Regions from separate parts of the Thalassospira sp. NFXS8 genome, predicted to be linked through region 1. Evidence: riboswitches for the same ligand, from Rfam matches in the RefSeq annotation. Region 1 holds a riboswitch; each other region holds the start of a gene.
The links. Region 1 has a riboswitch for cobalamin ahead of metE (5-methyltetrahydropteroyltriglutamate--homocysteine S-methyltransferase). Riboswitches for the same ligand answer to the same signal wherever they lie in the genome.
Positions count from the first base shown of each region.

Region 2: linked by a shared signal. The riboswitch ahead of J4E05_RS12405 (methylmalonyl-CoA mutase family protein) and the one ahead of metE (5-methyltetrahydropteroyltriglutamate--homocysteine S-methyltransferase) in region 1 are both predicted to bind cobalamin.
Region 3: linked by a shared signal. The riboswitch ahead of J4E05_RS19870 (CbtB domain-containing protein) and the one ahead of metE (5-methyltetrahydropteroyltriglutamate--homocysteine S-methyltransferase) in region 1 are both predicted to bind cobalamin.
Region 4: linked by a shared signal. The riboswitch ahead of cobU (bifunctional adenosylcobinamide kinase/adenosylcobinamide-phosphate guanylyltransferase) and the one ahead of metE (5-methyltetrahydropteroyltriglutamate--homocysteine S-methyltransferase) in region 1 are both predicted to bind cobalamin.

Region 1 is NZ_JAGEMF010000003.1:253,999-261,991, forward strand. Features, by position in the region: gene J4E05_RS17530 (trans-sulfuration enzyme family protein) at 1-442, shown strand, start outside; gene J4E05_RS17535 (amino acid ABC transporter substrate-binding protein) at 499-1,524, shown strand; gene J4E05_RS17540 (amino acid ABC transporter permease) at 1,573-2,670, shown strand; gene J4E05_RS17545 (amino acid ABC transporter permease) at 2,675-3,742, shown strand; gene J4E05_RS17550 (amino acid ABC transporter ATP-binding protein) at 3,739-4,476, shown strand; cobalamin riboswitch at 4,709-4,932, shown strand; gene metE (5-methyltetrahydropteroyltriglutamate--homocysteine S-methyltransferase) at 5,039-7,381, shown strand; gene J4E05_RS17560 (acyl-CoA thioesterase) at 7,378-7,993, shown strand, end outside.
Region 2 is NZ_JAGEMF010000002.1:707,459-715,451, forward strand. Features, by position in the region: gene scpA (methylmalonyl-CoA mutase) at 1-1,409, opposite strand, end outside; gene J4E05_RS12405 (methylmalonyl-CoA mutase family protein) at 1,412-3,502, opposite strand; cobalamin riboswitch at 3,598-3,768, opposite strand; gene J4E05_RS12410 (hypothetical protein) at 4,139-4,312, shown strand; gene J4E05_RS12415 (response regulator) at 4,398-4,817, shown strand; gene phhA (phenylalanine 4-monooxygenase) at 4,950-5,924, opposite strand; gene J4E05_RS12425 (Lrp/AsnC family transcriptional regulator) at 6,092-6,583, shown strand; gene J4E05_RS12430 (hypothetical protein) at 6,705-7,559, opposite strand; gene J4E05_RS12435 (asparaginase) at 7,801-7,993, shown strand, end outside.
Region 3 is NZ_JAGEMF010000004.1:203,157-211,149, reverse strand. Features, by position in the region: gene J4E05_RS19885 (methyl-accepting chemotaxis protein) at 1-250, opposite strand, end outside; gene J4E05_RS19880 (helix-turn-helix domain-containing protein) at 837-1,271, shown strand; gene J4E05_RS19875 (methyl-accepting chemotaxis protein) at 1,521-3,197, opposite strand; cobalamin riboswitch at 3,431-3,653, shown strand; gene J4E05_RS19870 (CbtB domain-containing protein) at 3,707-3,880, shown strand; gene J4E05_RS19865 (CbtA family protein) at 3,908-4,699, shown strand; gene J4E05_RS19860 (DUF934 domain-containing protein) at 4,845-5,372, opposite strand; gene J4E05_RS19855 (nitrite/sulfite reductase) at 5,359-7,014, opposite strand; gene J4E05_RS19850 (DUF2849 domain-containing protein) at 7,027-7,320, opposite strand; gene J4E05_RS19845 (DUF1489 family protein) at 7,527-7,943, shown strand; gene J4E05_RS19840 (transcriptional regulator GcvA) at 7,980-7,993, opposite strand, start outside.
Region 4 is NZ_JAGEMF010000002.1:46,518-54,510, forward strand. Features, by position in the region: gene J4E05_RS09495 (hypothetical protein) at 1-239, opposite strand, end outside; gene J4E05_RS09500 (endo alpha-1,4 polygalactosaminidase) at 571-1,407, opposite strand; gene cobN (cobaltochelatase subunit CobN) at 1,394-5,179, opposite strand; gene cobW (cobalamin biosynthesis protein CobW) at 5,293-6,333, opposite strand; gene cobU (bifunctional adenosylcobinamide kinase/adenosylcobinamide-phosphate guanylyltransferase) at 6,383-6,910, opposite strand; cobalamin riboswitch at 6,975-7,186, opposite strand; gene J4E05_RS09520 (hypothetical protein) at 7,642-7,993, shown strand, end outside.

The DNA.
Region 1 (7,993 bases):
TGACGCCATTTCACTGGTATTGCGCGGGTTGGAAACAATGGCAGTACGGGTTGCGCATTCCGGTCGTGTTGCCAGTGAAATTGCCCACGAGCTTGTCGCCCAATACCCCGTCGAGGTTCTATCGCCAATATTACCCGAAAGCCCGGGGCATGCGCTTTGGGTGCGTGATTTTACCGGTGCCAGCGGTCTGTTTTCGGTGGTTTTGCCGGTGGAATGGGAAAGCAGACTGGATGCTGCTTTGAACGGGCTCAGGATCTTTGCAATCGGTGCGTCCTGGGGAGGAACGCGCAGTTTGATTGCACCGATGACTGTAAACAGTCATCGAACCACACCGCACCCGCGAAACGAACGCATCATATTGCGTCTCAGTATCGGGCTTGAAGACCCGGAAGATTTGCGGGCGGATCTGCGTACGTTTTTTGATCTGATGGCACAGGCCTGAGGTTGGAAACGCGCCGTATTACGCGGCTTTGAATGATAAAATATCAGGAGGTAAAAATGGGATATAAAACGAAACTTGCGGCAATTTGTCTGCCCGTGGCGGGGATGTTGTTTGCAATGACGGCGCAGGCCGCCACCACGCTTGATACAGTAAAGGAACGCGGACGCCTGATTTGCGGCGCAAGTCAGGGCACACCGGGTTTTGGCGCCCCCGACGATAATGGATACTGGCGCGGGCTGGATATTGAAACATGCCGGGCCGTTGCAGTTGCAGTGCTGGGGGATAAGGATGCGGTTGATTTTGTGCCCCTTTCCGGGCAGCAGCGCATTCCTGCGTTACAAACCGGGGAAATTGATATTTTGCCCCGCACCCTGACCTGGACATTGCAGCGTGATGCAAATGGCATCAATTTTACCCAGCCAAATTATTATGAATATACCGGTTTCATGATGCCAAAATCCCTTGGGATCACGCAGGTTGAAGATATGGCGGGGGCATCGGTTTGTGTTCAGACGGGGTCGACGACCGAAGTTGTCGTCAACGATGTATCAACAAAGCATAAGCTCGATTTGCAGCCGGTTGTTTTTGATAATACTTCGGCCGCACGGCAGGCATTTTTCTCTGGCCGTTGTGATGCGCTGATTACCGATGCCGGGGCATTGGCATCGGTCCGGGCAAGTATGGCAAAAAACCCCGATGATTATATCATTTTTCCTGCCACCCCTTACGTTGATGCGCTGACCCCGGCCGTCAGACAGGGGGATGACCAGTGGATGGATATTGTACGCTGGTCCATTCAGGCCCTGATTGCCGCCGAAAGTTTTGGCATTACCCGGGAAAATGTTGATGCCATGCTAGACAGCAAGGACCCGCGCATTGTGCGGTTTCTGGGCAAGGACCCGGGAAATGGTACCGCCCTTGGCTTAAAGGATGACTTTGCCTATCAGATCGTCAAGGCGCTGGGTAATTACGGGGAAATATTTGATCGTAATGTGGGCAAGGATAGTCCGCTGAAACTTGAACGTGGTTACAATGCCCTGTTTAAGGACGGCGGTTTGATGCTTCCTCTGGCGTTTCAATAAGCCATGTTGCAGTCCCTTTGGTATTCGGACCGGTTCCGGAGCTGGATCATGCAGATCGCCCTTTTGGGTGGTCTGCTGGGGCTCCTGTACTGGGTGGCCGGAAATGCAGTTAGCAACCTGGCCGAGCGTGGCATTCGTACCGGATTTGATTTTTTGTTTCATCCGGCGCGGTTTCCTATTTCCGAAAGTATTGTCCATTACACCCCGTCGGACAGCTTTCTTTGGGCTTTTGTCGTCGGCGTGGCCAATACGCTTTGGCTTTCGGTTATTGCTGTTGTCCTGGCAACGATTGGCGGTCTTTTTCTGGCATTGGCGCAACTCTCAAAGCACCCTTTGCTGTCACGTCTGGCCGTCGGGTATGTCACGCTATTTCGCAATATTCCGCTTATTGTGCAGTTATTGTTCTTTTACGGGTTGGTAACTTCGTCGTTACCTGCACCGCGCGATGCGTTTCAGCCGGTGTCGGGGGTGTTTTTATCCTTGCGCGGGGTTTATGCGCCAACCCTTGTCATGGGGCCAGGCGGCGGCTGGGTGATCGCGGCTTCGATCCTATTGCTGATAGCGGTCATCCGGGTTGGGCATCGCCGGTTTCGCCATATCGGGTTGCTGCGGCGGTTACCTGCATATGCGGCTATATGGTTTTTGGGTAGCATTGTTATCTGGTGGTTGGCGGATGTGCCGCTTGGTCTTGAAAGTCCCGTGTTGCATGGGCTGAATTTTCGAGGTGGCATGTATTTGTCACCGGAATTTGCGGCAATCACCATCGGCCTGGCGCTGTACACAACGGCATTTACCGGCGAAATCATTCGCGGCGGGATCGAGGCGGTTGACAAAGGGCAATGGGAAGGGGGCCGGGCACTGGGCCTTCGCGACCGACAAATTATGTTTCGCATTGTTCTGCCGCAGGCTCTGCGCATCATCGTTCCACCAATGACATCCCAATATCTTTCAACGGTGAAAAACACCACGTTGGCGGTGGCAGTGGGCTATCCGGAACTGGGACTGGTTGTAAATACCGTTATCAATCAGACGGGGCAGGCACTGGAAAGCATTATGGTCATGCTGGGTGTATTTTTGACGGTTTCGCTGACCGTTTCGCTGATTATGAACCGGTTTAATGCCAAAATTGCGTTGGTGGAGCGTTAAGGACATGGCACATCCAAATATACCAGCTAACCGGCCTGCCATTCATCGCCTGTTCACTCTGTTATTTGGCGACTGGCTATCGGTTTTGTTAACGGTGCTGTCGCTAGGCATCGTGATTGGTCTTGTTCCGGCGTTTAACTGGGCGGTACTTGATGCGCACTGGACGGTTGCATCGCCTGGCGAATGTCGGGCAGGTGGTGCCTGCTGGGCGTTTATTTCGGCAAAGCTGAATTTCATTTTGTTCGGCTTGTATCCACCAGAAGAACAATGGCGGGCCATTATTGTGGTGATCGTGATTGTGATGCTGGTCTTGGCAACCCTTTCACCAAAGATGTGGGGTGGGCGGTTACTGGTGCTGTGGGCAGCAGGCATTGCCGTGATGCTGGTGCTAATGAATGGTGGCATTCTGGGCCTTGCCTATGTGCCGACATCCAAATGGGGAGGGCTGCCTGTTACGCTTTTGCTGGCGGTATTGTCGCTGGGGCTGGCATTTCCTTTTGCCATTGTTTTGGCATTGGGGCGGCGCGGGTCTTTGCCCGTTATGCGTAATGTGTCGATTTTCATTATTGAAATCGTGCGAGGGCTGCCGCTGGTGGGGCTATTGTTTGTGGCGGCTATTCTGCTGCCGCTGTTTCTGCCGCCCGATTGGACGATCGATAAACTGGGGCGAACCCTTGCGGCCTTAACGGTTTTTGCTGCGGCTTACCTTGCCGAGGTCATTCGTGGTGGTTTGCAAGGTTTGCCATCTGGCCAAATCGAGGCATCACAGGCCCTTGGCATTCCTTACTGGAGAATGGTCTGGCATATCGTTTTGCCACAGGCGATCCAGAAGGTTATTCCACCTTTGACCAATACGGCCATCGTGATGGTTAAAAATACGGCACTGGTTTTGATCGTTGGCGTGTTCGACATGTTAAGTGCGGCGCGCAGTGCTGCAACTGATCCGGCGTGGCCGGGGCCATCGACAGAAGCCTATCTGTTTGTGGCCGGTATCTATTTTGTCATTTGTTATGGCATTGCCGCATATTCCCGCCATCTTGAAGCCGGCATAAATTCAAGGAATCATTCATGACCTATGCCATCGATGTTCAGGGCCTGAACAAATATTACGGGGCCTTTCATGCATTGCGCGATGTTGATTTTTGCGTTTCCGAACGCGAACGGGTGGTAATTTGTGGCCCTTCAGGGTCGGGAAAATCCACATTGATCCGCTGTTTGAACAAACTTGAATCCCATGATTCCGGCCATGTTGTCATTCGTGGTATTGAACTGGGCGATAATTTGCGGGATCTGGATGAAATCCGCCGTGAAGCAGGCATGGTGTTTCAGCATTTCAACTTGTTTCCGCATCTGACCGTGCTTGAAAACTGTGCCTTGCCGCAAATTCTGTCGCGCAAAACCAGTCGCAAGGAAGCCGAGGAACGCGCGCGGGACTATCTTGACCGTGTGCAAATTCTGGGGCAGGCGGCCAAATTCCCCGGTCAGCTATCGGGCGGGCAGCAGCAGCGCGCTGCTATTGCCCGTGCCTTGTGCATGAAACCGAAAATCATGCTGTTTGACGAGCCGACATCGGCCCTTGATCCTGAAATGATTGGCGAAGTACTTGATACCATGGTGGCCCTGGCCGAGGGCGGTATGACGATGGTGGTTGTTACCCACGAAATGGGTTTTGCCCGCCGGGTTGCTGACCGGGTTGTTTATATGGAGGCCGGTGAAATTGTTGAAACGGCCACGCCTGATGCCTTTTTTGACAATCCGCAGGACGAACGGAGCCAACGGTTCCTTTCGCGATTGGTAAAAGCGTAATCAGGGCAGGCCGATAACCGAATAGCAGGTCGTGGTGACCCCGGTATTTTCGGACGTTAAAGATATCGTGAATACGGAAGCGAGCCTGATTTTCGGTGCCCTGATATAAAAATGTACCGTCAAATACGGTGAAAGAAGACGGTGTCACATGTTCGGTTTGTGGCACCGTTTTTCTTTTTAATAAGACATAAAGAAATCTTTATGTCTGTGTTGACAGTTGTGGCGTTTAGAGGCACTGTAGCCGTGTCGATGGTTCTTTCGTTTGATTGTCAGGCGGAAGCTAAGAGGGAATTCGGTGCGCCGTTTGAAGAAACGGCAATGCCGAAGCTGCCCCCGCAACTGTAAGCGGCGAGCTTTTATCCATGCATGGCCACTGAGACGTTCAGGCGTTTCGGGAAGGCCGGATAAAAGCCGTGACCCGTGAGCCAGGAGACCTGCCGCGACTTCATGTTACGTCCTCGGGCGGGGTGCCCCGGTGGAGTATTGTACTCTTGCCGGTGTTTTTCCGGTCAGGGGTGCGTGCTTTTGCCTGGCCTTTGCCCCCATTTATTGGGGTAAGTCTATGTCGAAGAATTTTTCCATTCCTGTTTCAACTCTGGGAACACCCCGGATCGGCCCACGGCGCGAATTGAAATTCGCATTGGAGGATTACTGGTCCGGCATGTCCGATCTTGCCACTTTGCAGGAAAAGGCATCGGCCTTGCGGTGTGCCAACTGGGCACGGCAAAAAAGCCTTGGTGTTGATCATGTGCCCAGCAACGATTTTTCCCTGTATGACCATGTGCTTGATCTTTGTGTCATGGTTGGTGCAATTCCCGATGTCTATGACTGGCAGGGCGGGTTGATTCAACCCGACACCTATTTTGCCATGGCACGGGGAGATACACAGGAAGAAAGTTGCTGTGGTAAAACGGCCTATAAAGGCATTCCAGCCCTTGAAATGACCAAATGGTTTGACACCAATTATCATTATATGGTGCCGGAACTGTCCCCTGAACAGCATTTCACCCTGGCCTCGACCAAAGCGGTTGACGAATTTCGCGAGGCAAAAGCACTTGGTTTTAAAACCCGCCCGGTTTTGTTGGGGCCGGTTACGTTTCTGAAACTGGCAAAATCCACGGTCCGGGGGTTTGACCCGCTGTCCTTGCTGGACCGGTTGTTGCCCGTATATGCGGAAGTGCTTTGCCAGCTTAGAGATAGTGGTGCTGACTGGGTCCAAATTGATGAACCCTGCCTGGTCCTTGACCTTGATGACGCCGAGCGTTCGGCTTTTAAAAAGGCGTACGAGGTACTGGGCAAGGCCGTTCCAAAATTGAAACTGATGCTGGCGACGTATTTTGGTAAACTGGGAGAAAACTTACCGACAGTGTTGTCATTGCCGGTGGCCGGGTTGCATGTCGATTTGGTCAGGGCACCCGAGCAGCTTGATGCCGTGATTAACGGTGCTGCGCCAAACCAGGTTATTTCGCTTGGCGTAATTGACGGGCGCAATATCTGGCGGGCCGATCTTCAGGCAATTTATGACTGGATTGCCCCGGCCATTGCGGCGCGTGGCAATGACCTGTTTGAACTGGCACCTTCATGCTCGCTTTTGCATGTGCCGATTGATCTGGAGCAGGAAAGCGATCTGGACGCGGACCTTAAAAGCTGGCTTTCATTCGCGGTTCAAAAAATACAGGAACTTAAAACCCTTTCACGGGCTTTTGGTGAAGGCGTAGGGGCGGTCGCATCGCTATTTCGCGAGGCATCGGCTGCACTTGCCACACGTCGCACGTCAGCGAAAGTTCATGATCGTCTGGTGACGGAACGTGTTTTGGGTATTTCTGCGGGTATGGATAATCGCAACAGCCCGTTTGATGTGCGTCGTCGTTTGCAAACCGTCAAACTGGGGCTGCCTGCTTTTCCAACCACAACCATCGGGTCCTTTCCGCAAACAACAGATGTGCGCAAATCCCGTGCGGCCTTTGCCAGGGGCAACATGGAACCCGATGCCTATGATGCCTTTATTCGTGAAGAAACCAGTGCCGCCATTCGCTGGCAGGAAGAAATTGGCATCGATGTGCTGGTCCATGGCGAGTTCGAGCGCAACGACATGGTACAGTATTTTGGCGAAAAACTGGCGGGATATGCCTTTACCAAACATGGCTGGGTACAAAGTTACGGGTCGCGATATGTTCGACCCCCCATCATTTATGGCGATGTATCGCGTCCCGATGCCATGACAGTTAAATGGTCGCATTATGCCCAGTCGTTAACTGACAGGCCGGTTAAGGGGATGCTGACCGGGCCTGTCACCATGATGCAATGGTCGTTTGTGCGAAATGATTTACCGCGCCGCGATGTCTGCGCCCAGATCGCACTGGCCCTGCGCGACGAGGTTACTGACCTTGAAGCAGCCGGTATCGGCCTGATCCAGATAGATGAACCCGCCTTGCGCGAAGGATTGCCGCTGCGTAAGGCGGACTGGAAAACCTATCTGGACTGGGCGGTTGAATGTTTTCGATTGTCGGCATCGGGCGTGCGTGATGAAACCCAGATCCACACTCACATGTGCTATTCCGAATTTAATGACATCATAGAAGCAATTGGTGCGATGGATGCGGATGTTATTTCGATTGAAACATCGCGTTCAAAAATGGAACTGCTGGATGCCTTTGTCGATTATGCCTATCCCAATGACATTGGCCCGGGGGTCTATGATATTCATTCGCGGCGTGTGCCAACCATTGATGAAATGGTTGATTTGCTGGTGGCAGCAACCCGGCAACTGTCGGCAAGCCAGATTTGGGTCAACCCGGATTGCGGCCTTAAAACCCGTAGATGGGATGAAGTGCGCCCGGCCCTTGTAAATATGGTCGAAGCAGCACGGTTATTGCGTCAGAACCTTGTGAAGGCCGCACAATGAGCCCGGATCACCCGGTGTTTTCCGGGCCAACCCGGATGGTTGATATCGTGTTTCCGGGTGCTGCAAATCATCATGGCACGTTGTTTGGGAGTGTTGGCCTTTCCTTTATGGACAAGGTTGCCTTTATTGCGGCGTCGCGCCACGGGCATGTCGATTTTGTCACGGCATCGTGTGACCGCATTGATTTTAATGCACCGGCGCAAATCGGGGACATTGTTGAACTGACGGGGTCTGTGGTTCGGGTCGGGTGTCGGTCATTGTCGGTAGAGGTCGAAATGATCGCTGAAAACCCGCTAAGCGGCGCGCGCAACCATTGTTGCCGTGGTGGATTTAACATGGTGGCGATTGGGGCCGAACTTGGGGCGTGGGGCGGCAAATTGCCGCCCTTGCCAGATAATGCCGGGGTAACCGGGGCCGACGAAATACCGATACATCCGGCGATGGTCGAAATTGTTTTTCCCGAAAAAACCAGCCATTACGGCAGTTTATATGGGGGCAATGCACTTGCGGCCATGGGAAAAGCTGCCTTTGTTGCTGCATCCCGCCAGTGTCGGCAAACAGTGGTGATGGCGGGGGCAAAGCGGGTTGATTTCACCAGTCATATTCACAGCG
Region 2 (7,993 bases), on a different contig from region 1:
TCTACCGGGCGGTCGTCCGTTACGCGGTATTTGTTCACCCCGACCAGGGTTTGACGGCCGCTATCGATACGGGCCTGGGTGCGGGCGGCGGCTTCTTCGATCCGCATTTTGGGAATGCCGGCTTCAATCGCCTTGGCCATGCCGCCTTGTTCTTCGACCTCGGCAATATGCGCCCAGGCCTTTTCGGCCAGATCGCGGGTAAGACGTTCGACATAATAACTGCCGCCCCACGGGTCGATCACATTGGTGGTTCCGCTTTCCTGCTGCAAAAACAGTTGGGTGTTGCGGGCAATGCGTGCGGAAAAATCGGTTGGCAGAGCCAGGGCTTCGTCCAGGGCATTGGTATGAAGCGACTGGGTATGACCCTGTGTTGATGCCATGGCTTCAATACAGGTGCGGATCACGTTGTTAAACACATCTTGCGCGGTCAGTGACCAGCCCGATGTCTGGCTATGGGTGCGCAGCGATAGTGATTTGTTGCTTTGGGGATCAAATTGTTTGATCAGCTTGGCCCAGATCATACGGGCGGCGCGCATTTTGGCAATTTCCATAAAGAAATTCATGCCAATCGCCCAGAAAAACGACAGGCGCGGGGCGAATTTATCGATATCGAGACCGGCTTCCATGCCAGCACGGGCATATTCCACCCCGTCGGCCAGGGTATAGGCCAGTTCCAGGTCCGCCGTCGCCCCGGCTTCCTGCATGTGATAGCCGGAAATGGAAATCGAATTGAATTTCGGCATGTTTTGCGAGGTAAAGGCAAAAATGTCGGAAATGATCCGCATCGACGGTTTGGGCGGATAGATATAGGTGTTGCGCACCATGAATTCTTTGAGAATGTCGTTCTGGATGGTGCCCGAAAGCTGGGCGTGTTTAACGCCCTGTTCCTCGGCCGCGGCAATATACAGCGCCATTACTGGCAACACCGCGCCATTCATGGTCATGGACACCGACATTTGATCAAGCGGGATGCCATCAAACAGGGTGCGCATGTCATAGATGCTATCAATCGCCACACCGGCCATGCCGACATCGCCAGCCACCCGGGGGTGGTCGCTGTCATAGCCGCGATGGGTGGCCAGGTCGAAGGCAATCGAAAGGCCCTTTTGCCCGGCGGCAAGGTTGCGGCGGTAAAAGGCGTTGGATTCCTCGGCGGTGGAAAAACCGGCATATTGGCGGATCGTCCACGGGCGTTGCACATACATGGTGGGATAGGGGCCGCGCAAAAAGGGCGGCATCCCTGGCATGGTGTGCAAATGGTCCAGCCCGGCAATATCATCGGTGTCGTAAACAGGTTTTACGTCAATGCCTTCGGGCGTATGCCATGGCACGCCCGATGACGGGGCGGTGGGCGTGTTTGCCTTTGTATCAAATAAGGGCAGATCGGAAAAATCAGGGATCCGGGTCATGGTTATTTCACTCCCAGATGGTCAAGGACGGCGGTGGTTGTGGCAACCACATCCGATCCGACAAAAATGAAATCATTAATTCCGGCGGCTTCAAAAGCCCCCCGGTTATCACCGGGATGCCCGGCCAGATAAATTTTGCGGGCACCTGCTGCGTTTAGCGATTTTGCCATTTCAGCGGCATGTTCGGCATATTGTGTATCCGATCCGCAAATGATGGCAATTTTTGCCCCGCTTTGCTTAAAGGCAATGGCCGCATCATGGCCGTTGGCAAAGCCGTTATTGGGAATGGCTTCAATGCCGCCAGCACCAAAAAAGTTACGTGCAAACATTGCCCGTGCCGTATGGTCGGCAACCTTGCTTATATTGCACAGGAAAATTTGTGGTGCCGTACCGGTTTCCATTTTATGTGCCGATGCACGGCGGCGGTTGGCTTCAAACGCCTCGGACAAACGATGTTGTGGCAGTGGGGGTATGCGGCTTGCCGATGACGGGTCACCATACAGGGCATTAAACAATTGTTCGATACTGGCCCCTTTGGCTGCGGCGGTGACCAGATCGCTAAAATCATTGCCAATTTTTACATCAGGCGGCATGGCCCTGTTTTGGGCCGCCGTACGCAAAACCGTAATATCGGGTGTTTCGCAATGCACGGCGGCTTCGTCGATATTGGGGAATTCGGAAACACCGGTTAACGGGTCGCGCCGGGTTGCAAGGCGGGATTCACGTTTTTGCCAAAGATCGGTAATTTCAGCAACGAGACTGCCGTTTTCAACGGCATTGATAATGCCGCCATTGTCTTCGATGGACTGAAATTTTTGCCAGGCATTAAGTGCCAGATCACGGGTCAGGTTTTCAATAAACCACGAACCACCTGCCGGATCGATGACACGGTGAACATTGCTTTCTTCCTGTAAAATCAGCTGGGTATTACGGGCAATACGGCGTGAAAAACCGTCCGGCAAGCCAATGGCATGGTCGTAGGGCAGGCACACAACACTATCTGCCCCGCCCAGCCCGCCGGCAAAACTGGTGACAGTGGTGCGCAGCATATTTACCCACGGGTCCACTTTGCTGATGATTTGTTCGGCCGATATGGCATTGATGGTGATGGGGCAGCCTTCAATGCCTGATGCCTGCAAAATACGCCGCCACATCAGGCGCAGGGCGCGTAATTTGGCAATGCCGGCAAAAAAATCGGTGCCAATGGCCGTGGTAAAAGTAATGCTGGTGGCAGCCTTTGCGCCCTCCATACCGGTATCAACCATGGCACGGAAATAGGCAAGGCCGGTTGCCAGTGAAATGGCAAGTTCCATGCTGTCGGTTGCCCCGGCATTATACCACGGCGTGCTGTTTACCGTTATCGCTGTGGCATTGGGGAATTTATCAGCCATCGTTCGGGCAAAACTGCCGGTCTGTTTTAATGCGGTTGTCAGGTCGGTTGGGCAGTACCCCTCGGCAACATATGTGCTTATCGGGTCAAAATTAAAGGCAGGTGCGGCGTCGGAAATATCGTCTTCGCGGGCCATGCGGGCGGCCAGCAAGGCTGCGCAGGGTATGGTTGCTGCCCCGGCATCCAGTGCGATTGGTGCCAGATTGGTATAAACGCCGTTCAGTGTGTGGTTGAGGTCATCCAGATTATAAACCATGACGCCACCCAGCCCCGCATCATCCCCACGGGCACCCCGACCAAACCTTGCGGCATGATCAAACCGCAGCAAAATGGATGTCACACCACTTTCCAGATCTTCCAGAATGGCATCATTCACCGCTTTGGGTGATGGATGGGCATGGAGCTGGCGAATATCCCAGCCGGTTGCGGCAGGGTTTGCGCCGGTATTTGTTGTTTTTTCATTCGCGTTGGGTGCCGCGGCAAGCTGGCTGTTGGTCGCGATCAGGGAGGGGTGAATTTGGGCGATGTCACCATCAAGATCATCGGCTGTGTAAATGGGCTGAACATCAAAACCGTCGCGCAGGTGTGTTACCAGTTTTTTGTCAAACGGCGCGCCGTTCAGGGCGGCTTCGGCCAGTTTGCGCCATGCTGCATAATCGGCAGGCGGAAATTCAGATGCCAGTTTCAAGCTCTGATCGGTCATGGTTGCTCCCGGTCGCGGTCGATACGAAGTACCGCGCACTGGCGTGGCACCATTGGTTCCCATCGCCCGGTACACCCCGCCCGGCCCCTGTCAGAGAGCGAAACAATCCCGGTAATCTGACTTGTTCCCGGCGTCACAGGCTGCATTGGCGCCCCTGACGTTACGGAACCAACAGTTGCGGGGGCAGTTTCGGATTTGGCAGGGGCCGCACCGAATTCCCGGAAAATGTTCCATGTCCCCTTGCGGGGACGGTCCTGTTTATAGCACCCCCGCCCAATTCAGTAAATAGGCATGGAAATACCTATTTATTCGAAAGGTAGAACCCGGTTAAAATAAGAATCGATGAAAAATAGTGCAAATTCAATTAATAAGGAAAAATTTTGCATGTGTCTGATGGTGTCGAAAAGGCCGTTTGGCGATGTGGGCGCATCAGACTTTGGTGCTATGATGAACAACAGGACACCCGGGAACGGCAAAGAACCATGCCGCGTTTCGGGATTCGAAGACGGGCAGGTTCCCACAAACCAGAGCGATCAACAGCGGTTTCCTTATTGTGCTTAACGGGGGTTTTTGCTGCTGGGCGATACAGGAGCGCTTTATCGCACCAGTATTGCAGGCCATAGGATTGCCCGGGTTATGGAAGTTGGTCGTCTGCATTTCACGGGCAGAAATGCGTTAACAGAATTGTTCCCGGACTGGGGCGAAGAAATTTTCCCCGCCCATGTTTATCACCCTTCGCGCCACCATCCACCGGCCAAAACCCGTGCATTTCTGGCGTTTGTTGCATCATTGCGGGAGAAAGCCGTTTAAATGCGGCAAAATTTCGACATTTAACCAATTCGACATTTTCAGCCTCTATGGTCGGGCTGTCCTGAAATTCGGAGAGAAGCCATTCATGAACGCGCTAAGCGCCATGCCGCCTTATCCCAGCCTGTCTGGTCTGGTGGCCTTTGCCGACGACAGCCCCAGTGCCAAAGCCGCCCTTGAGACGGTTTTGCGGCGTGCGGGATATGCTGTTGCAGGGTTTGATTGCGCCGATGATTTGATCGATTCGCTAGATGGTATGGCACCTCGCGCCATTATTCTGGATCTGGAAATGCCCGGTATGAGCGGCTTTGAAGCTTTTTGCGAAATTCGCCGCCGGTTTCCCAGTTCAAATGATGTCCCGGTTTTGTTTTTTTCCGCCCATTACGATGCCGATACTCGCGCCCAGGCTGAAGCCCTTGGGGCGGCTGATTTTATCAGCAAGGATTCCAGTCCGATGGTTGTTATCGCGCAGTTGAACCGCGTTTTGGAAAACGTTCTTAGCCATTAATTCATCAATATTTGCTGCGCGCTCGCGTTAGACCGCTATTGCCAATGGTGCGGTAACGGGAGTGGCGGCAAAATAAAACCCGCCGGTCGCATCGCAACCGGCGGGCAAGCTCCCTTGTCCAGGCACCCGGTGTTAGCCAGTGCCATCGAAGGCGTATCCTTCGTTACCGAAGTGATACACGCGGTCTGAATCCAGAACGCCTGCTGGTGGAATAACGGGCAGACTGGCAAGACGCGTATAGAGATTTTCAAAATCCTGTAACGTCGCCTCGAACAGCTGTTGATAGCTCTCAAGAACGAAGTAGGTTTTTTGAAAATCGTCGATCTTGTAGTCTGTTCGCATCACACGTTCCAGTGCAAATCCGATGCGATTTGGTCGTGGGTCGCTAAGGCAATATAAAGTCTCGCTTTTTGACGATAACATTCCTGCGCCATAGGCACGCAAACCGTCTGTAGTTTTGATCAGACCAAATTCCACCATGTACCAGTACAGCCGGGCGAGCTGCTTTAGTGACCCGTGTTTGATCGCTTCCGGGCCTTTGGCACCGTAGGCCGCCAGATAATCGGCAAATACCGGATCAAACAGCATGGGCACATGGCCAAAAAAATCGTGAAAAACGTCGGGTTCGACCAGATAATCGATCTCTTCGGGTTTGCGCAGCCACACCGTTACCGGAAAACGGCGATTGGCAAGATGATTAAAGAACGCATCATCGGGCACAAGGCCGGGCACGGCGACCAGCCGCCAGCCGGTGGCAGCAAAAAGCTGTTCGCTGATTTTATCGAATTTTGGAATGCCATCCTGCGCGTTCATCCGTGCCAGATTGGCAATAAAATCGTCGGCGGCCATGCCGGGTAAAATTGCACTTTGGCGCTGATACAATTCGCGCCACAAGGCATGTTCGGCGGCGCTGTACTTTTCCCAGTTTTGATCGACTGTGTAATCGTCATGGGTATGGCTGTAATCTCCGCGCAGGTTAGGGGCCGGAGCCTTTGGCGCACAAGAGGGCGCTAATTGGGCGCTATCATTGCCGTTTTGCCTTTCTGCCGGGCTAAAATGCGGATCGGTGACAAAGGAAGGTGTTTTTTCGGCCTGAAACCTGTTCATGACGTTCCTCACTGACGAATAAGTCTCCGGCATTCTGGTGGCCGGTTTCGGGTATTTGTGAAGATTGTATTTTACAGTAGTTTCAGCGTCATTTCCGGGCGATATGGATGCGTTTTTATGGTTTGTATGTCATGATGTGACTGATTATTGCGATTTTGGGGTTAAAAATGACGGATGTTGAGCTTTCGGCAACGGATGTGAAAATTTTAAATGTCCTGCAAAAGGATGCCAGCATAAGCAATGTTGCCCTGGCTGAAATTGTGGGTATGTCACCATCGCCCTGTTTGCGCCGGGTGAAACAGCTAGAGGCATCGGGAATGATCCGTAAAACCGTTGCCCTGCTGGATCGCAAAAAAGCAGGGTTGGGGGTTTTGGCAACGGTTCAGGTCCGTTTGCAGCGCCATACCGAAGCTGGTGCCGAAGATTTTGCCCGTGCGATGAATGATTTGCCCGAGATTTTGTCGTGCTGGGCCATGACCGGGCGGCAGGATTTTTTGTTAATGGCACTGGCACAAGACATTGAAAGTTTTGGTGATTTTGTGACCCATAAATTGCTGTCGATGCCCAATGTACGCGATGTGCAATCCAGTTTGGTGCTTAAGGAATATAAAAACGAAACCGCCATTCCGATCAGGGTGGATCCGTCGGCGCGGATATAGATGTAAGGCACGATGCAGGGCAACGAGCAGGCAGGTTCGTGACAGCAGATGTGCCAGGTGCAATGGTCGCCGAAAACCGGCAAGGAAGGGGCTTTACACCGCCTTCCTGCCAGATCGTTTGTTATTGTGCAGCCTGTTGGTCATTGGCAATTTTGAAAAACGGGTCGCAACAGGTGCCTTCGGGCGTGCAACCATATGCCGGGGTGTCATCAGGTGTGAAATCGTCCTGTTTCCATTGTTTGTAATGGGCAGGCGTATAGTATATCCGGTTGTTGACGTAATCGTAAACGATGCGCCCGTCAGCCGCGGCAAAGGCATATTGGTCGTCCCACTGGTCTTCCATCTGGGTAAATTCGACATAGCCCGTTAGCGGAATGTTTTCCTGCCCTACTTTTGAAAAACGCGCCGCGTAATAGTTCCATCGCTGGCTGTTGGTCATTCCCCCGGTTTGATTAAGGGTATTCATGACTTCGGCGCGGTTTTGTGTTTTTAGCACTTCGGTCATATGAATTTCGTTGTCAAACCCGGAAATATCAAGGACTGGCAGGTGGTCAAGAGCATTGCCATGCGGGGACCGGGCAGCATTTTGCCAATAGGCGGGGTTAAGGGCAAAGGGACCGTCAATATCGTCGGGCGGATAAAAATGACCGGCTTCGAGCGTGGCTAAATCATAGGCCAGCAGGGATTTGGCCATTTGTTGCAGGCCAGTGGTCAGGATCGCACGGTTAACACCCACCGTGGGAATAACCAGCCCGGACAAGGTGTTGGTTGATGCCGTCTGAACATCTTCAGGCAAGGCTCCCCAATTATTGCATTGATCAACCGGCCATTCTTTTCCCTGCCCGACAGGGGAGCGGCCCGACCATAGCTGCGAGATCGCATCCTGGGGGGTAAGCCACTTGTTTTCGGCCACGGCGGGTGACGCAAGGCTGTTCGATATGACGATGCTGCAAAGGGCGAACAAGGCTCGTTTCATGACGGGATACTCCTGATAATGTTACACGGGGTGATTGAAACACACCCTGTTATCGGGATGCTGCCGACGCGTGGGAACGGGACTGGTTCCCCTGTAAAGGATGGTGAAAAGCAAATTGTAACCGGTTTTATCGTGCGGTCCGCGCCGTGAACGGTTCTTGCCTTTTGCCTGTGATTTCAGGCATAGGAAAGATTAGTATTCGATGACCGATATAACCCGTCCCCCATATGCGGAGCCCATCATGACCAATCGTGCCAACCCGATCCTTGTTGAAGCCACCCGTGGAACCATGGTCGAAAGTTTTCATCGCGGGCGTTATGTGGTGATGAAAGCCGATGGCACTGTAATTGAGCAGGGCGGCGATATTGATGCGTTGATGTATCCGCGTTCCGCGATCAAGCCATTATTGGCAATTCCGATGGTTGAAAGCGGTG
Region 3 (7,993 bases), on a different contig from region 1:
GCTCCGCAGCTTCAGGCGAACCATTTTTCACATATTCAAACACGGCGAGACGCGCTTCGAGCAAATTGGCCTGCACCCGACCAGCCTGAAGTGACTGCAATGCAATTTGACGATATCTGGTGAAATTTTCATCTGCCGATCGCAGCGAAAACACACCCACAAAGGCAACCATCAACAACAAAACCAGCACAATTCCAAAGCCGCCGAACACTTTTTGCCGGACCGTAATTTTTTTTAGAAAATTCATCATTTGATACTCCCCCTGATTAACGCACGTGATGACGCATGCTCCTTTTCCCCAGGCACAAAACTCCATACATCGCCATCGCTCGCTATGCGTAACTGGCAAAAAAACGAGACAAACCAAAAGGATAATGATCAGGCACGAAGAAACTCTTCCAGCTAAACCACAGGAAAAGACGCGTTCTCGAACGTGACTCAAGATCAATCAGGAGGTATCATTAAGTTTGGAATGTGTATCTTCGGTGAAGTAGGTACAAATACCGAGCACCCTGGAACAAAGTGCTACCTGCAACCTTGAATCAAATGAACGACCCCTCACTTAAATGACATGGCGTGAATTGATCGTTCGCACCATGAAGAGCACATACATTTTCGTGAAGACCAGTTAACCGAGATTTTGTAACCCCTGAATATTTCTGCCGATTGCAAATCCTAGCTCTTTTACGAACCCCCATAGCCGGAAAGACATCCAAATTTTGGACACCCCAAACAATGGAACATAAAGTACCCTTTTTCAAGCGGAAAAAGAAACTCATTGGTCAAAAATGGTATAAAAATATACCATATTTTGATGAAGGCCGGGTGAATTCCCTATGAACAGTCGCCTTAGCGACCGCATCCGGGCCGCGAGAAAATACTTGGGATTAAGCGCATCACAGGCAGCAGACCTTACAGGGCTGACGCGAAAATCCTGGGAACGCTATGAACTGGACAAAAATGAACCACGTGCAATATCTCTGGCCATGTTGGTAGAACATGGAATTGATGGCAATTGGCTGCTGACGGGAAAAGGCGACATGACAACACCAAACCCCCAAAATACGCAGCCTGTACTGGACCATGACTTACTAAAACTTACCGTCAATGAATTGGAAAAATTTCGCGCACAAAATTGCCCAGCCTGGAGCAACGAGCAAATCGCCCGCATCATCGCGCTAGGCTATCAAATGCTGGCAACCGAAAAGCAAAAAGGAAACACGCCCGAAACCGCCAATCTTCTGTTCCTTATGCAAGCCGCACTTTTATAAAGCTGGTATAAAGTCATGGAGACCACAACAGTCCCTAAAACCTTTTGGTACAACGCAAAGGATGCCAGGCAGAAAAGCCATGCGTTATCTGCTTTCCCGGGAAGGGCGGTTTCTCCACCAGTAACCCAATGTCAAAGCAACATGTACCTGACAAACAAGGTACGTCGTCACCGCCCAAACACAGAAAGCCCCGCAGCAAGCTCGATCTGCGGGGCATAAATTTTCAACAGTTGATTTAGCCGCCTGTCATCAGGCCGCTTTTACCGCAAGCAGGAACTGTTCAACCCGACTGCGCAAGACTTCCGATTGTTCTGAAAGCTCGCCAGACGCCGCCAGTACCTGTTCCGCAGCAGCACCGGTCGAGGATGCAGCCTCGGTGACACCGGAAATATTCTGTGAAACTTCGCTGGTCCCCGACGATGCCTGTTGAACATTTCGGGTAATTTCCTGTGTCGCTGCCCCTTGTTGCTCAACCGCGCTGGCAATATTTGACGCTATTTCATTGATTTGGGCAATTGTGCCCCCAATCGATTGAATAGCCGTCACAGCATCACGGGTTTCATTTTGAATGCCGGTAATCTGGCTGGTGATTTCATCTGTGGCGCGCGCCGTTGCCGAAGCCAGGTTTTTCACCTCGGCGGCAACAACGGCAAACCCTTTGCCTGCTTCGCCAGCACGGGCGGCCTCAATCGTGGCATTTAACGCCAAAAGGTTGGTTTGATTGGCAATATCGTTAATCAGATTAACGACTTCGCCAATTTTGTGTGCGGCCTGCGCAAGGCCCTGTATCTGGGCATTTGTATGTTCAGCATCGTTAACCGCCTTGGTTGAAATCCGGGCTGATTGGCTAACCTGATGGCTGATTTCATTAATCGACGCGCTTAATTCCTCGGCTGCACTGGCGACGGTCTGCACATTATTGGACGCCTGATCCGATGCCGCCGCCACGGCAGTCGACTGACGGCTGGTTTCCTCGGCAGTCGCGGTCATCGATTGCGCGGTTGCCTGCATTTCCGTCGCGGCCGACGCAACTGTTTTCAATACAGCGCTAACATCGGCATCAAAATCGGTTGTCAGCTTATCAATCATCTCGGTACGTCGCTGCCGGCGTTTCTGGGCTTGCTGTTCATTTTCGGCAAGCTCCGCCGCCTTGATCATGTTTTCCTTAAAAATCAGTACCGCATCGGCCATATTGCCGATCTCGTCCTTGTGATCCTGACCGGGAATTTCCACCGATTTATCGCCTTCGGCCAATGTTCGCATGGCGTCGGTAATTGCCAGAATCGGAGAGGAAATTCCCCGTCCAACGACAATCGCGGCCCCTATCCCCAAAATCAGCGCAACCGCCGAAACCACAACCGACGTTATAACAGCCATTTCGGTCGCATTGCTTGCGCGCGGGCCAAGTTCGTCCTGCTCGGCTTTCAACTTGAGTTTCAATTGTTCCATTGCCGCAGCAACCTTCGGCCCAATGACATCAAGTGTATTACGCACCAAATCATCCCGACGTGTTAGTGATACCGGGTCATCCTCTCGGCTCAGCACAATAACTTCGTCAAATGTACTAATGTAGGTTTTAAGTTCCTCATCAACGGTCAGAAGCATAGCGCGGACGTCTTCATTCCTATTTGAAGCCGCAAGTTGCTGATTTAATTCCAGCGTCTTTGAAGCACGCGTTTTTGCTGTATTTCCGGAATTTTCCGATTTGGTCAGAAGAAAATCCTTCACCCCCAAACGTGCTTCCAAAAGATTGGCCTGCACCCGCCCCGCAAGGTTGGTCTGCAATGCCAGGTGGCGATAACTTTTAAAATTATCATCCGCTGCCCGCAACGAAACCCCCGAAACAACGGCAATCACCAGCAGAAGTGCTATGATAATGCCGAACCCGCCAAATATTTTTGTTGGAATATTGATATTTTTAAGCATATCGCCCCCGGCAAAACACAGGCCGCAAATGCCGCCTGAATCTATATCATTGTATAGAACTGTCCCTGATTTTGCCTTGAACAACAGTGATTTAGGTCACACAATAGAATTTTCATCATCCATAAGTATGGGTTATTTTTTATTTGCCAAATAAATCCACACTTTGGGAACTGTTCTTTTGAGCAAGCACCATCAGCCCCGGTTTTAACTTTCCCCTGAAGCGATAGTTTGGCATAGTCGACTCCTGTGTCGGGTTTGGCCGGTTTGGCCAAGGGAACACGGGAGAAGACGCAATTCACAACTTTTAATTGCGTTCTTTGCGCCCGGGCTGCCCCCGCAACTGTGAGTGACGAGTTGGAAACGGGAATGGTCACTGATCCGGACAAACAGGATCGGGAAGGCTGTTTTCAGCGACGACGCACGAGCCAGGAAACCTGCCCGCACGGACGATGGCGTGAAATTGTTTAGCCATTCGGGACATACAAAAACTCGGAGGGAGTTTTCTGAAAATGACGACAGCAACCAAAACAGTATCTTTGGGAATAAGCCAGCGTATTGCCGCTGCCGCCGTGGCAATGGTACTGGGCGGGGTTTTGTTGTATGGGGCCGGTTTTGCCAGTGCCAATACCTTGCATAATGCCGCCCACGACGGGCGCCATGCTTTTGCGTTTCCCTGCCACTAAGGCACACCTTCCCAAAAGGTCTTTGACATGATCCAACGTATCCTGTTCGCTGCGATTTTCGCGGGCGTGCTTGGTGGCGTGTTTATTTCCGCTGCCCAGCATTTAAAAGTCACCCCTCTTATCCTTGAGGCTGAAACCTACGAGGAAATGGACGCCGGCGCAGCAACACCGGAACCGGCATCTGCCCCCCATGATATATCCATCGCAGGTCATGATCATACTCATGACCATGCTGGCATCACAGCCAATACCGACCATGATCACGCCGCAACAATGGCGAGCGAGCATCATCACGATGAAAATGCCTGGGCACCACAAGACGGGTTTGAACGGGTTTCCTATACTTTGCTCGCCAATATCGTAATTGGTGTCGGTTATGCCCTGTTGTTATGTGCCGGTATTGTATTGCGCGGTAAAGACATCACCATTCGCCAGGGCATGATGTGGGGAATGGGCGGTTTTATGGCTTTTTCACTTTTTCCAGCACTGGGTCTTCCGCCCGAATTGCCCGGTTCGGTGGCGGCCCCGCTTGAAGCACGTCAGATATGGTGGTTAAGTGCTGCCATTGGCGGTGCAGCAGGATTGGCCCTGATCGCCTTTGGTAAAGGCTGGGTTTACAAACTGATTGGCCTGGTCGCCATTATCACCCCCCATATATATGGGGCACCACATGTCAAGGAAGCCCTTGGCGGCGCCCTGCCCGCTGAACTCGCCGCCGAATTTGCCATAGCGTCAATTATAACCAGCGCGGCTTTCTGGCTGGTTTTGGGCGGTTTGTCCGGCGCGTTTCTGGCCCGCAGGCCTTTATCGCAGACATAATATCGGGGAGACGACCACGCATTGCCCATCCAAATCCACGAAAAAATGCATCCTTGAAGGGTGCATTTTTATTTGGGGGTATATAAAAAAATGGACACCAAAAGGTGCCCATTCAAGGTTCAGTCGGCAGTTTATATCGAATATCTTACGACGTCGCATCGTCAAGAACAGCCCGACGACGATCACGCAAGGACCCTGCCGTCGCGCGACCATCACCGGTCGGCTGGTAATAAACCGTCATATCCCGCAGGGCTGCACGCACTTTTTCAAGGGCAGTTTCAACGTCGTCAGACAGTTCATAGGCATCAAAACCACAACGATGCATATACAAAATCTGATCGCGCAGCACATCACCAACGGCCCGCATTTCTCCGGCATAGCCATAACGCTCACGCAAAACGCGGCCATAGGAATATCCGCGCCCATCAGTATAGGCCGGGAATTTAACTGCAATCAGCGAAAAACGATCAATATCCTCGGCCAGATCTTCCGGTGCGTCACCGGGTACCAGCAACACACCCAGTCCGCCATTGCGCGCAATCAGGCTGTCACGTTCGGCCTTAAAGCGGCCCAGACTAACCAGAACATTGGTGCCACTTTCGGGAATGGAACTTTCATCATCCAGCGTGACCCATTCATTTTCGATCACGCTGTCATTTTTAACGATCGCCATAAAGCACCTCCTTGAACGGGTCCATGCCAACACGGCGATAGGTATCGATGAAACGTTCGCCAACCGTGCGAATGTCAATGTAACGGGTAATTAGCGCTTCAATCGCATCAACAACTTCGGCCTCGGAAAAACCGGCACCGGCAATCTTGCCAATAGAGGCATCCTGGCTGGCATCGCCACCCAGTGTGATCTGGTAAAATTCCTTGCCGCGTTTATCGAGACCCAAAATACCGATATGCCCAACGTGATGATGCCCACAGGCATTAATGCAGCCCGAAATTTTGATTTTCAACTCGCCAATATCATATTGACGTTCCAGGTCGCCAAACCGTTCGGAAATACGCTGCGACAACGGAATCGACCGTGCGGTTGCCAGGGCGCAATAATCCAGCCCCGGGCAGGCAATAATATCGGTGACAAAACCCAGATTGGCTGTTGCCAATAAGGCACTATTCAATTCGGCCCACAGGGCAAAAAGATCGGCCTTTTTAACGTGCGGCAAAACAAGGTTTTGTTCATGGGTCACACGCACGTCGCCAAAGCTGTATTGATCGGCAAGATCGCCCACCAGTTCCATCTGGTCGGCCGTGGCATCACCGGGAATACCGCCAATCGGTTTAAGCGAAATATTGGCAATGGCGTAACCGGGCTGTTTGTGCGCAATCACATTGGACCGCACCCAGGCAGCAAAATCGGGGTGGGCCTGTTTGCGGCGTTCAAATTCAGGATCGTTCTCTTGCAATTCCTCAAACGCGGGCGGTGCGAACTGGGCAATATATTGCGCAATTTCGTCATCGCTTACACGCAAGGAACCGTCCCTGATTTTTGACCATTCTTCTTCAACAAGACGGCGAATTTCATCAACGCCAACTTCATGAACCAAAATTTTGATACGTGCCTTGTATTTGTTATCGCGGCGGCCAAAACGATTATAAACCCGCAAAATGGCTTCCAGATACGAAAACAAATCGTTCTTGCCGATAAAATCGCGAACGGTTTTACCAACAAATGGCGTCCGTCCCAATCCGCCGCCCACGATTACTTCAAACCCGGTTTCACCAGCATCGTTTTTGTGCATCCGCAGGCCAATGTCATGCACGCGCACCGCAGCACGATCATTTGGCGAGCCGGTAACCGCAATTTTAAACTTGCGCGGCAAATAGGTAAATTCCGGGTGGAAAGTCGACCATTGACGGATCAGTTCGCAATAAGGGCGCGGATCTTCAATCTCGTCGGCGGCGGCACCGGCATATTGATCGGTCGTTGTGTTACGAATGCAGTTACCCGACGTTTGAATGGCATGCATTTCAACCGTTGCCAGATCGGCCAGCGCATCGGGAATTTCGTTTAGTTTTGGCCAGTTATACTGGATATTCTGCCGGGTGGTGAAATGGCCATAACCCTTGTCATAGGTGCGCGCAATATAGCCCAGCTTGCGCATCTGTTCGCCGTTCATGGTGCCATAAGGCACGGCAACACGCAGCATATAGGCATGCAACTGCAAATAAACACCATTCATCAGGCGCAAGGGTTTGAACTGATCTTCGGTCAGTTCGCCTGAAATACGCCGGGCAACCTGGTCGCGAAACTGCGCAGTGCGTTCCGCAAGAAGCTGGCGGTCAAAATCGTCATAACGATACATAATGTACCCTCCTTATCCCGCCTGATAACCAAGATCGGTCCGAACACTTGGCCCTAATGTGCGCAACACTTCACGGTATTTGGTGGGCACCAACACACCATCTTCCTGCGCAACATCAATCAGATACGGGCCAACAACCGTTACTTGCTGCTTTTCGGTATCGGCGCGCGCCATCAAGGCTTCCGCTTGCGGGGCATTTTCTGCGCAAACAGCATCACGGAGGTCGGTGCTCCATCCGTCATCAGCGGTCATAAAGACCGCCAGGCCATCATCAAGCCGGTTTGCCGTAACAACTTGCAAGGACATTGGGTTCTCTCAGACAGTAAATCTCTCATGGGTGCCCGCATTGAACCGGGCTTTTGTTATGTGGAATTTGGCTGATCGGGCGTTATTGGTCAAGTTTTTTTGTTAAATACCTTAAATAACATTTATTATTTGTTATTTTTCGAGAAACTTGACGATCACCGCGCCCTCCGCTAGGTCAACAGCTGCAAATAACAGCAGATCGAACCATGCCCCAGAACCTTATCAAGCTAAGTGTTGGCACTGAAAGCCCGGAAACCCTGCGCCAATGGCAGGAATATATGCGCCAAACCTATGGGCGCATTTATCATACCACCCGCATGACGCCCAAGCGCCGCGACGATGTTCTAGACGGAGGGTCCATTTATTGGGTTATCAAAGGGGCCATCCGGTGCCGTCAACGCGTCATTGATCTTGAAGAATTTACCGATGAAGCCGGCATTAAACATTGCCGCATTGTTCTGGACGACAACCTGATCGAAACCGCGGCCTATCCGCATCGGGCTTTTCAGGGCTGGCGTTATCTGGCCGAAGATAAAACCCCGCCCGATGCCAAAGCCGGTGGCAATACAGACGCCCTGCCCGAAGATATGGCAATGGAATTGCGCGATCTGGGCCTGATTTGACACGGAAACGCTATGGTGCGGCGGGCCTGATAAAAGCTAATCCTGCGAAA
Region 4 (7,993 bases), on a different contig from region 1:
TGGAACTGTTTTTGGCTAACCGGTTCATGGCATTGGTCAAAATGGTCCCGCAAAGCCAAAACCGCGCCAATGGCACCGCGCGCCGGGCGCACCGTGCCCGTGCCATGCAAATCATCGCGCAGCCATTGGGGCACATCCTGCCCGGATAATAGGAAATCAATAATTTCCGCATGCCCGCCATGGGCGGGGGGCGGTGTTTGCACATAATGGGGCAAACGAACCTGTTTCAAAGTCTCCATTGCGGCCTCCTGCCTTGGGCCTGGCGCATTTTAACCGGCTGTGTTCGCCGCTGCGTCCCGGCCCCTAATGGGGTGACTCTTCGCCCAACCAAGGGTTAATAATCTATTAACGCATAAATCACCCAGTTTCGAAACGTTAAACTTTACCCAAATGTTCCGAAATTCCACTTTTTGGGGTATCGCGGCAGATTTGCCACAATATACAGATAAAAATAATTGTTTCTATATCGATTCAAAAATAAAATTAAAACCCGCCCGGTTGCGTATAGGTTGCCAAATTGCGCAAATGCCACCCCCGTAAACCGACCCGTATTTTCAAAATCAGGCAGTCTCAGGGACAGGTTTCAACCTGGCCAGCCAGATCATAATTTGCCACCATTCCGACAAACCCATATTGCTTTATATCCGGGCATATAGCGGCCAGAGAGGCGCCGTCTTCACGGTATTCCACGGCAAAAACCGGCTTGTTTTGTCGACGGTACGGTATGTAATCCGATAAAGAATCATCCCGCCACGCGGATTCAAGCAGGGCAAAATCCATGTCCCCCACCAGTTCATCGATCAAATCGGGGGCATTTTTTTGCCCGATTGCCAATTGGCGTTTGTGGGCCTGATCGATCAGCCAATGCAGATAGGTCACTTGGTCATCGCGGGTTATATCGAACCCGGTTTTATTATCATAACCATCAATATTATCAGGCTCGACAGCCAAAAAACCTTTGCGGGCACATAAATCCAGCCGCGCTTCAATGATCGATGCAAATTTGGTAAAGTGATGAACATCCAGCCATCTTTCACCTTGCCAGCCATCATAAACCGCCCCGATCACATCGTCGGGAAAATCAGATGCATCGTCACGCCAGTCCTCAAAGGCCCCCACATTGACATAGCACACAGGATAAAGCCCCTGATCGCGCCATTTTTTCACCTGTTTGGCCGGTGTATCGAATAAATCGCTGTCAATAACCTTTGTTCCCGGTGCGGGCACGACATCGCCCTGCAATTGCCAATGCAGCGCCCCGTTGGGGACCGGTAACCACGTTGCCGCTGCCTTTTGGGGGGTGGCCGTGGCAATTGCTGGCAACATCAGAAGCGGGGGTGATAAAATCAGGCAAGACCTTGCAAAAAAGGCAATTTTTTCCAGCCACATCGCTTTACCGGGCTTCATTGCGCCCCTCCATTAAATCGGCAGCCACACTATTACGCTTTGGTTGCCATAATCCGCGGTCAATGGCCTCGGCCAGCCGGTCGCGAATGTCTTTCAGGGCATCGGGGTTATGGGTGGCGATAAAATCGCGCACCGCGTCGTCACCCAGATAGGCATCATAAACCAGATCAAAATGATGGTTGGCAACACAGCGTGCGGTTGCGGCAAAAGCAAACAGGTAATCCACCGTTGCCGCCATTTCAAACGCCCCTTTATAACCGTGTCGCATAACCCCGTTGATCCATTTGGGATTCACCACGCGCGCCCGCACCACCCGGGCGATTTCTTCGTCCAGGGTACGTATTTTCGGGCTTTCAGGGCGGGAATGGTCGTTATGGTAAATAACCGGCTGCTGGCCCGATATATGACGCACCGCCGATGTCATTCCACCTTCGAATTGATAATAATCGTCAGAATCGAGCAAATCATGCTCGCGGTTATCCTGATTATGAACGATGGCATCCACCGCCCCCAGCCGGGTTTCAAAAACATCGCGGGCCGCTTCGCCGCTGGCCCCGTTACCATAGGCATAACTGCCCCACGCCAGATAGGCATCGGCAAGGTCGGCTTCGTTCTCCCACAATTTTTCATCGATCATTGCCTGCAAACCGGCCCCATAGGCCCCCGGTTTGGAACCAAAAACACGAAACGCCGCCTGTCTCTCTGCCAAAACGGCATCAACACCGTCGGCTGTCAGCTTGGCTGTTTCGGCGCGAACCCGCCGGGCAATCGGATTCATATCAGCCGGTTCATCGCGCAGGGCGGCCACCGCGCGCACGGCACTGTCAAACAAATCGATCAATCCGGGAAAAGCATCGCGGAAAAACCCGGAAATGCGCAGGGTAATGTCGATGCGCGGTCGGCCCAATAACGTGATCGGAATAATTTCAAACCCGGTCACCCGGCGCGATGCGGAATCCCATGTTGGTTTGACCCCCATCATCGCCATTGCCTGGGCAATGTCATCGCCGCCTGTGCGCATGTTGCTGGTCCCCCATACCGACAGGCCAAGGGCCGCTGGCCATTCGCCATGTTCCTGCACATGGCGTTCCAGCAACAATTCGGCCGACTTCCACCCCAGTTGCCATGCCGCCGGGGTTGGGACGGTTCGGGTATCGACCGAATAAAAATTTCGCCCAGTCGGTAAAACGTCGGGTCTGCCGCGTGTCGGGGCACCCGATGGCCCCGGTTCGACAAACTTGCCCGCCAGCCCACGCAAAAGCCCGTTAATCTCGGCAGTACCGCATCGGGTTATCGCCGGGCGCAGGGATGTTTCGATATCGCAAAGAACATCCTTGGTCTGAACCCAGTCATCTGGGGCGGCTTTTTTCCCCGCCACCAGATCCATCGCCAGTAATTCCAGCCGTTCCACCGTATCGCCATGGGTGCGCCAAGCGCCGCAAACCGCGTCATAATCGCGCAAGGCCTGCGGGCGGTCGCCTTGCCACACATCGCCCATCACACAATCAAGCGGGTCAAACGCCGTTTCAAGGTCTGGCAGCAAATCGCGCACCAGCGCACGGTGCAGTGACGCCGTTGCCCCGGCATCCTTGCCGCGCGGCAGGCGCGCAAGAGCCACCAGCAAATCGGTCAAAAGGCGGCCTTCCGGGGCCTTGCCAAAAATATGCAAACCATCACGAATTTGCAGTTCTTTCAGCTCGCACAAATAATTGTCGAGTTTTGCCAGGGCAGATTCTTCGTCTTCGCCCGGTGCGATTCCGCAATCGCGGTCCAGCCCAATGCGCACGGCCAGTTCCAGAATATCACGCTTGAGCAGCTTTAGCCGGCGCGGATCAACGGCAGCAGCATCGTAATATTCATCAACCAAAGCCTCCATATCCTTCAGCGGACCGTAACTTTCGGCACGGGTTAAAGGCGGGGTCAGGTGGTCGATAATCACGGCCTGGGCGCGGCGTTTCGCCTGTGTACCTTCGCCGGGGTCGTTGACGATAAACGGGTATAAATGCGGGGTGGGGCCAAAAATGGCCTCGGGAAAGCAATTTTCGGACAAAGCCAGCGATTTGCCCGGCAGCCATTCCATATTGCCGTGTTTGCCAAAATGAATAATGGCATGGGCATCAAAGCTGTGCCGCAGCCAGATATAAAAGGCAAAATAGCTGTGCGGTGGCACCAGATCGGGGGAATGATAACTTTCGAGCGGGTCAATATTATAGCCGCGCGCCGGTTGCAGCCCGATCACAACATTGCCCATGGGCACAATTGATAAAACAAACCCGCCCGGCGACGCGCGATAAAACGGGTCTGTTTCCGGTGCGCCCCAACGATCTGTCACCTGCGTACGAATAGACGCGGGCAGGGCCGCAAATGCAGCACGATAATCGGCGACGGGCAGGGTAACGCGCACAACACGCTGATCAAGCGACTTATAATCGTTGGTTGGCCCCGCCTTGACCCGGGCAATCAAATCCGCGCCATCATCGGGCATGTCGCATATGTCATAGCCCGCGGCCTGCATGGCGTGCAGGGTTTCCATCATACCAGCGGGCGTATCAAGGCCCACCCCGTTGCCAAGGCGGGCATCGCGGTTGGGGTAATTTGCCATCACCATTGCCACCCGTTTTTCGGCCACCGGGGTTTGGCGCAATCGCACCCAGTTTGCCGCCAGTTGGGCGACAAAACCCACCCGATCAGCCACCGGGATATATTTAACCAGGTCAATTTGCGTTAGCGCATCACGCCCGGCAGATCCCTTAAACGAAATAGCACGGGAAAATATCCGCCCATCCACCTCGGGCAGGGCGACATTCATGGCGATGTCGCGTGCAGCCAGCCCGTTAACCCCGTCGCGCCATGCCGCAGCACTACCGCCCGATAACACCACCTGCATCACCGGTGCATCCACCGCGTCAAACGGGCTTTCGCCGCGCACGGCACCCGGCACGGCAAGGGCAAAACCAGTGGTATTTAAAATCAGATCTGATCGCGATTGCGCCAGCCATTCTGCCACCAGGGCAGCGGCCACCGGGTCTTTCAGGCTGGACACAAAAACTGGCAGGGCGTTGATCCCGGCTTTATCGAGCGCGCCAATCAGGGCGTCAATCACGTCAAGGTTACCCGCCTGAACCAGCGCACGGTAAAACACAATTGCCGCGACCGGGCGATCTGCGTGCCATTTGGCCCCAATTTGGGCCAGCGACATTCCCGTTGTGCCGGGCCAATAGAGACCGGCCTTAACCAATGGGACCGGAGGTTGCCAGTGCCAGTCGGTATCCGGGGTCAAATATTCATAAACATATCGTAACAAATTTCCTGCATTGCCCGGCCCACCTTCGACCAGATAGCGCCATATTTGTTGCCACGCCTGACCTTTCAGGGTTGAAAGCGACAGCATTTCCCCGTCGGGCTGATCATCGCCGGGCAACAAAACCAGCGGAACATCGTTGTCGCGCGCATGAGCAACCAGTTGTTCAACGCCATATTCCCAATAACCACGCCCCCCCAGCACCCGCACAATGATAAAACGGGCATGGGACACCACATCATCCAGATACAAATCAACCGACATGTTATGGCCGAGCTGTAACAAACTGGCCAGACGCAGCGACGGAATAGCGCCATCAAACTCCGCATCTAAACCGGTTTGCGCCGATGCCAGACAGGCCAGTTCGGATTCTGCCGCCGAAAGAATAACAACATCGCCGGGGTTTTGCCCCAGATCGACGGCTTCGCTACCATCGGTGATCGTGCCCGGCTGTGCGGCAAGTAAGTGCATAAACAGAACCTGTCTGGTAAAATGAGCGCAGAAATATCGGCAGGGCATAACCCTGCCGATCAAAAAACCGGGCGGGGTTATGCAATGGCATTTCCCCGCCCGTTCTGACTTTTTCAGGCGGCCAAAATGGCCTTGGCAATCGCGGCCTGGTCCATATCATGCAAGCCAATCACCACCAAACGCGACTGGCGGCTTTCGCCTTCTTGCCACGGCCGGTCAAAATAACGCTGAAACCGTTCCCCAACGCCCTGCACCACATGGCGCATGGCCTTGCCCGGCACATTAACAAAGCCCTTGATACGCAACACGTCAAAGTCACGCACCACCGCAATCAGGCGTTGTTCCAGTGCTGCCGGATCGTTAACATCATCCAGTGTCACGACAAAACTTTCAAAATCGTCATGGTCATGCTCATGCCCGTCATCATGATGGGACGGGCGGCTTTCCAAATCATCCTCGGCGGCAGCACCCAGACCCAGCAACACAGCATTTTCAATGCGTGCATGCTCAGTTGAAATGATCTTGACCGACGGGCGTTTCAGCTCCGCCCGAATGTCGGCCTCAACCTTAACCAGTTCATCGCTGCTTAACAGGTCAGTTTTATTAAGAACCACCATATCGGCACAATGAAGCTGTTCTTCAAACAGTTCCTCAAGCGGGCTTTCGTGGTCCAGATTATCATCTGCTTCGCGCAGGGCCTGCACGGCGGCATGGTCGTGGGCAAATAACCCGTCGCGCAGGGCCGCGGCATCCAGCACGGCAACAACACCATCCACCGTCACGCGCGAGCGGATTTCCGGCCAGTTAAACGCCTTGACCAGTGGTTTGGGCAAAGCCAAACCAGAAGTTTCGATAACGATATGATCTGGCGGTGTCTCGCGATCCAGCAATTTTTGCATGGTCGGGACAAAATCATCTGCGACCGTGCAGCAAATGCAGCCATTGGCCAGCTCAACCACATCTTCTTCCGCACAGCCTTCAATGCCACAGCCATTGATGACTTCCATATCAACGCCGACATCACCAAATTCATTGATAATCAGGGCAATACGCTTGCCCCCGGCATTTTGCAGCATGTTGCGAATCATGGTGGTTTTGCCCGCACCCAAAAAGCCGGTAATCACAGTAGCGGGGATTTTACCCAAATGCGCCATAGTCTTTAAATCCTTGATAAAATCGGATGTTCAAACATCGGATATGAAATTATTTAACCGTCATCGGAATGCCCGCAACCACCAGGGTCACGCGCCGGGCAAGGGCGGCAATACGCTGATGCAAGCGCCCGGCATGATCACGAAAGGCCCGTGCCATCGCGTTTTCGGGGACAATGCCAAAGCCAACCTCGTTTGACACCAGCAATACCGGCAAAGCCAGCCGGGGCAACAGATCACACAGTTGATCAATTTCCTGATCAATATTGTCTTCATTGATCATAAGATTGGTGATCCACAGGGTCAGACAATCGACCAGAACCGGTCCTTCGCTGTGCTGATCTAATCGCGACAAAACCCCGCATAAGTCATGCGGTTCCTCTATCGTGGCCCAAAGCGGGCCACGGCGTTGTTTATGATGGCTGATACGATCGCGCATTTCGTCATCCCACGCGCGACCGGTGGCAATATAGGTGCCCCCGCCGGCAGCAATGACCATGTCTTCGGCAAATTTGCTTTTGCCGGAACGCGCCCCCCCCAATATCAGGTGAACGCCGCTTTCAATTACAGTTGGGGCCATGGCCCGTCGGTTCCTTGCGCTATGGTCTCCACCCGAGACCCGGTTGCATAGATCAGGCACACTTGCACGCGGATCGCTTTTGGCAGGTTTCCTGGCTTCGGGCATGTCAGTTATTTCCCTTCCCAAAGGACTTTCAAACCAATCCTTAAGTGGGTGACAGGGCGTACCTGCCGTAAATAACCCATCCCGATACAGTTGCGGGGGCAGCACCGGCCTTGCACCGGATTTCCCATTACCAAACAGCGACGCACCCTAGCCCAAAAGACTCGTTAATAGAAGAGGCCGCGTCGCCCTTTCAGATTTCCCCCAATAGGCGCATTGCAGATTCAACCGAACCGTATTGGTTGCAAATATCAATAAAATCAGACTGTTGAGATCACTTTGCTGCTAGCTGAAAAACAGTCCTGCAAAACAGAAATTAAACAGGCGCTGCCATATAAAAGCCGAACCGCCCCACCGCAGATTTCCGGGCTTAAGCATAACCATATGGCAAAATTCCCCCCTTATAATTTCCCGCCCCCTCCTTAATGCATAAACCGCTACTAGACTAAAGGTCAGTATTTGTAAGAATTGATATGTTGAGACGGGGAATCCTTTGAGAGAACATGAAAACAATAAAAATACGGAATGGAACTTGCTGATATCGAACACACCGGGAAAACCCGGGTGTATGGGAACCGAGCGCTGTCTGCTAACCATCATTCCAGATAACAACAAAATTGTTTATCCCAATGGCTATAGAAAACTATGTCGAAAAGATCCGGACCCAGGAACTGTTGATCTGGCAAACCACCTCGCGTCGCGATATGTGGACAAAATTGCTGGACCGGCTGCAAAATGACGCGCCCCACTTTTCCAGTTTTCTGGAACAGCATGCAGACGACCATGAAGTCGTTCTGCGTCGCCGCCAGGTGCGCGCCCTTTACAAGGCCGACCGTGAACTGGGTATGGTTGCAGCAATCATCTGGGCCCACGCACGGGGTATTCGTGTAAACGCATTATCGTTGCTGGTGCGCGACTTGCCAACTCTGGTGACCTTGTTTGAATGCGACAGCTTTGACGATAATGGCCTGAATCATTTGT